2 regions of the Bacillus sp. MT94 genome follow, and region 2 is predicted to be linked to the other one. Evidence: riboswitches for the same ligand, from Rfam matches in the RefSeq annotation. Region 2 holds a riboswitch; the other holds the start of a gene.

Region 1 (2,470 bases), on a different contig from region 2:
CAGATTGCGCTGATTTGGAGATTTTTTCAAAGAAATTTCCACTACTTTGAACAAGTGAAATTCCAGTTTCTACTTCTTTTGAACCTTTTTGCATTGAAACTACAGCATCTTCTGTCTCAGCTTGTGTTTCACCAATTAATTTCGCTATATCTTTAGCAGACGCTTCCGTTTGTTCTGCTAATTTTCGTACTTCATCAGCAACAACTGCAAACCCTCTCCCCGCTGCTCCAGCACGTGAAGCCTCAATAGAAGCATTTAAAGCTAATAAATTTGTTTGATTTGAAATACCTGTAATTACAGTTACGATATCACTAATTTCTTTTGACCTTGTTTCTAACGAATAAATGATGGAAGATAAATCTTGTACTGCATTTTGAATTAAACTCATTTGATTAATAATTTGTCCAATCACTTCATTACCTTCAATTGAATGTTGCTCCATACCTTCAGAAGCAACCGCAACTTGTTTCGCAGCCCCAGTTATCTCTTCTACCTTATCTTCCATTCCATGTACAATTCCTAAACATTGTTGTACTGAAGTTTTTTGAGACTGTGCCCCTACTCTTAAACCTTCAATAGAACTTGCAATCTCTTGAACTGCCATGCTGTTTTCCTCTGTACTCGCCGACAATTCTTGTGAAGAAGAAGAAACTTGCTCAGCAGTTTGCCTTACTTTATCTATAATCCCTTTAAATTTTTCAATCGTGTTATTGAAATAAACATTAATAATTCCAATGTCATCTGGTCTTTCTTTTAATTTAATACTTAAGTCACCTTCACCAATTTTACGTAACCCTTCTCGTAAATCTTTTAATGGAGCTAACGAGTGACGCACGATAAAGAATTGAGTAATAGTCGCAATTGCTAATGAAATAATGATAAAGAGTAAGCCCTGTATCATAAACTTCTCTTTTGTAATAGGAACAATGGAAGCATCTAAGTCAGCCGCAATAATTGCAACAATATTATTTTCTCCATCTGTAATTGGTTCTAATATTGTCACCCACGAACCTATTTCATCTTCATATACTTCTGTCATTTGGGCCTTTTTCGTATCAATGACTTTATCGTATGCCTTCATCCAATGAGCGGGTTGTTCATAATAATCTCCCGGCTTTATAGGGAACGCTTTTGTTAACTCTGTAGTCAAACCAACGAGTTGTAATTCTCGCTTTTCATTCGGCTTTGCTCCTGTAACATACGTTTGTCCAACACTTTTCAATTCTTTTGACACTTCATCTAATTTCTCTGTTAACTTTTCTTTTTTCACTTTTTCGGCTGTAGGATCTTTCGCCATGTCTCTAACTAATTCTACATCCAATTTTTTCAATACTATTTCTCCTGTTTCAATAGACTGCCTTTCAAATAAAGACATCATACTATTTTGAAACATGTTGAAACTTAGTGCACCCATACTTCCAACAAGTGTCAAAATAACTAATACGGTTAATAAGACGTTCTTTTGAAGGAACGATAACTTATGCCAATATTTTTTCATTAATATCCACCTTCCTTAATTAACATAAACAAAAAAACAAAATATATGAATATTTTGTTTGAAAATGTTTCTCAATATGTTCGAGAATAAAAAAAAGCCAATGTAAAAGCATTGGCCAAGACCAACCCTATCCGTCCGGTAACTGGCTAGCGTAGCCTTTCGACCTTAGCTCCTGTAGTTTTGCGTCCTCATGTTTCCATCAGTTTGCCTTTCTCGCTGAACGAGTTGAACGATATGGGAGTTCTATGAGAATTAATTTATTCTCTTTCAAAGATTACAACATATAAATCAAAATGTCTACTTATTTAGAGATATAAATACAAATTTTTAATGCATTGCTTTTTCAAAATAATTTCAAAAAGTACGTGAATGTTACTTTTTTTGTGTTATATAATAAAAAATGTATAAACAACAAGGATTTCTTCGGGTATTTATTTAATTTTCATTCAAATTAAACTATTCGAATATATCTTAACTAATGAATTTCGGAGGTAGTTTATCATGTTTTGGCTACAATTTCTTACCTTGTTACTCTGTATTTTTATTGGTGCACGCCTAGGCGGAGTTGGTTTAGGAGTAATGGGTGGAGTTGGTATGGCAATACTCGTTTTTGTCTTCCACTTACAACCAACCGCGCCTCCTATCGATGTAATGCTTATGATTTTGGCAGTAATTACAGCTGCTGGTGCTTTGCAAGCTGCTGGAGGAATGGACTATCTTGTTCATCTAGCTGAAAAGGCATTACGAAAAAATCCAAAGCGTATTACTTTTTTTGCTCCAATTGTTACTTATTTATTCACACTATGTGCAGGCACTGGTCACGTTGCCTATTCTGTACTTCCTGTTATTGCAGAAGTCTCTCGTGAATCAGGGATTAGACCGGAACGCCCAATGTCGATTGCCGTAATCGCTTCTCAACAAGCAATTACAGCTAGTCCAATTTCAGCTGCCACAGTTGCTCTTTTAGCAATG
Region 2 (2,470 bases):
CATAGATGTGTATTTAGGAGGATCGTTCGGTATATGTGTACCAACTTGGTATTGAATAACTTGATCCATTTGTGTTAACTGCTCATTCTCTACAAGCTTGCCATTCTCATCAACTATATTTTTTTCAATGCTAGGTGGATTATCGTCACCTGAACCGGTTCCCCCTCCACCACTTACGAATACTTGTCCTACTTTTTCTTCAGTTTTAATATTTTTACCTTCTAATTTCACAGTATTTTTATGAGGCTTTGCAGCAGGATTAGTAATCTTTGTTTTATATCTTAAAATATAACCTTTTGAACTGTCTGGAAACTCAATTGTAAATCCAGTCTTCGTTGCATTTATTTTAATGTTAGATAAATCTGCTGGCTTAATATTTGTTGGTGCATAACCATCTTCAAATACAGCCTCTTCTAATACTACGCTGTCTGTAATTAACTCATGCCCAGGTCCTAATGTATCTGTTAATTTAAGATCTTGCATTTCTGTCCCAGTTGCATTTACATATACAAGCCAATCAGCAATCGAAGGATCTTCTTGATTATAAGAACCCCATTTCAATAGATTATCTGTATTGGGCTGTGGCTTCGGTCTCTCTGTCGTATTACTTACATTTACTTCTTTATTGACGATTTGACCATCAACGTTAAATTCTAATGGAATTTCTTTAACACCATCATATGCTTCTAGACCAAAGTAGAATTCTACGAATAAAGAACCTTTAATGTTATTCTTTCCTTCTACGTAATCACCCATAGTACATGTTAATAGACCCTTTTTCATCTCACATGTACCAACTGTTTTTCCTTCAGCATCTTTTAAAGGAAAACTCATATTCATAAGGTCTTTTCGAAACTCTTTTGGCATATCAATTGTGAATTGATCTCCACTTTTTATTTTTTCTTTAGCTGACCACTTCACTTCTACTTTCATACCATCTGAGGCTTGATACGGTTCAGATGTCGTGCCATCAGTACGGGAAATATTAATTTCGTCCACTGGACTTTTCATCACAGCAGCTTGAATAACTGGAGCCCACACATTCAGCACTGAAAATAATACTAGAAAAACTAATGAAACCATTGAAATATGCCTTTTAGTACTTTTCATTTGCATAGTTCCCTCCTATTTTTTATATTTATATAACAAAAAAAGACCGTCCGGTTGCATCAAAAATGTGCAACCAGACGATCTTAGTAACCAATATGTATTACCGTAGACTCTAAGCTTTGCGGCCTATCCTTTCGAATAGTGTGCTAAAAATATCTTTTATTCTTTTTTTGTTTCATTTTCCTCTTAAACCAAATATTACTATACCGTCTGGACGGTTATAATTCAATACTCTATAAAATTGTTCTATTTTTCTAATAAAAAAAACAATTCACCACTACATTAAATAAGTAATGGTGAATTGTTTTCGCATTATATAGTTCGTATATTCTATTTATATGAATTACTAATAAGAGCTTGAATCACTTTTTCTCTTAACTCGGGGCTTAGTCTGCCAACCCCTAAATATTCCGAATACCATAATCCATCTGCTGCTAATCTAATAATTGTTGCACAAACTGAATCTATCTCATCGTTTTCTATATTCTTTTGCAGTTGCTGAAATGATTGTTGTAATGGCTCAAGTAATTCAGGTTTTAACATGAATGCTGCCATCATACTACTAGACAACTCTTCTGTTCTTCTCTCATTACTTAATCTTTCCTCTACAAAAGAGCGAACCCATCTCCCTTTCCTCTCTGAGTCTTCCGCTACTTTATTGTAAATAGCGCCCTCATTATCCTCTATCCCTCTGACTATCATACCTTCTATTAAAGCTTCTTTATTTGCAAAGTGATACAATAATCCACCTTTACTTACACCCGCCTCTTTTGCCACTGCTTCTAAGGTTAATTTAGCAACCCCTTTACATTGCACAATTTGAGAAGCGGCCGCCAAAATCTTTTGCCGCGTTATGCTGATACTCATTCCTTTTTAAAACCCCATTTCTACTAAATTTATATAAATACGAATCTTATTTTTAATATTGTTGATTACTACTAAGTATTTTCTTTATACAACAAAAGCTGCATTACCTTTGAATTTTCAGTTACTTATTCCATTAAAAATTTCCATATCATTCAATATGATAACATCAAATACATAACATTGACTATACATCTATACTTTTATATTCATCGAAAATATATCCATAAACACGAAATGTATAAAAATTGATTATCCTTATACATCTAATCTATAATTTAAAGAGGTTTATATTTTCATAAAAATAAAGTGAAATTTTATAAGGATGATTCCATTGAAAAAATTTTCTATTAGTTATTTAATATGCTTATTGTTTTTTTCTATCATTGTGAATGTTTTACAGTATACAAGCGTTCCAAATTATGCGGATTCATGGGGGCCGATTTGGGTATCTATTATTATGCTTTCAATTCTTGGAAGTATTCCTGTTCTTATC

What was found. Region 2 has a riboswitch for cyclic di-GMP ahead of AC1Q51_RS13570 (SpaA isopeptide-forming pilin-related protein). Riboswitches for the same ligand answer to the same signal wherever they lie in the genome.
Region 1: it holds a riboswitch for cyclic di-GMP, as region 2 does, so the genes downstream of both, AC1Q51_RS24020 (methyl-accepting chemotaxis protein) here and AC1Q51_RS13570 (SpaA isopeptide-forming pilin-related protein) in region 2, are expected to answer to the same signal.

What each region holds. Positions count from the first base shown of each region.
Region 1 covers NZ_JBXAEZ010000008.1:100,318-102,787, forward strand. Annotated here, with positions in the region: gene AC1Q51_RS24020 (methyl-accepting chemotaxis protein) at 1-1,498, opposite strand, end outside; cyclic di-GMP riboswitch class I at 1,633-1,717, opposite strand; gene AC1Q51_RS24025 (anaerobic C4-dicarboxylate transporter family protein) at 2,000-2,470, shown strand, end outside.
Region 2 covers NZ_JBXAEZ010000003.1:366,119-368,588, forward strand. Annotated here, with positions in the region: gene AC1Q51_RS13570 (SpaA isopeptide-forming pilin-related protein) at 1-1,116, opposite strand, end outside; cyclic di-GMP riboswitch class I at 1,176-1,268, opposite strand; gene AC1Q51_RS13575 (TetR/AcrR family transcriptional regulator) at 1,441-1,977, opposite strand; gene AC1Q51_RS13580 (hypothetical protein) at 2,309-2,470, shown strand, end outside.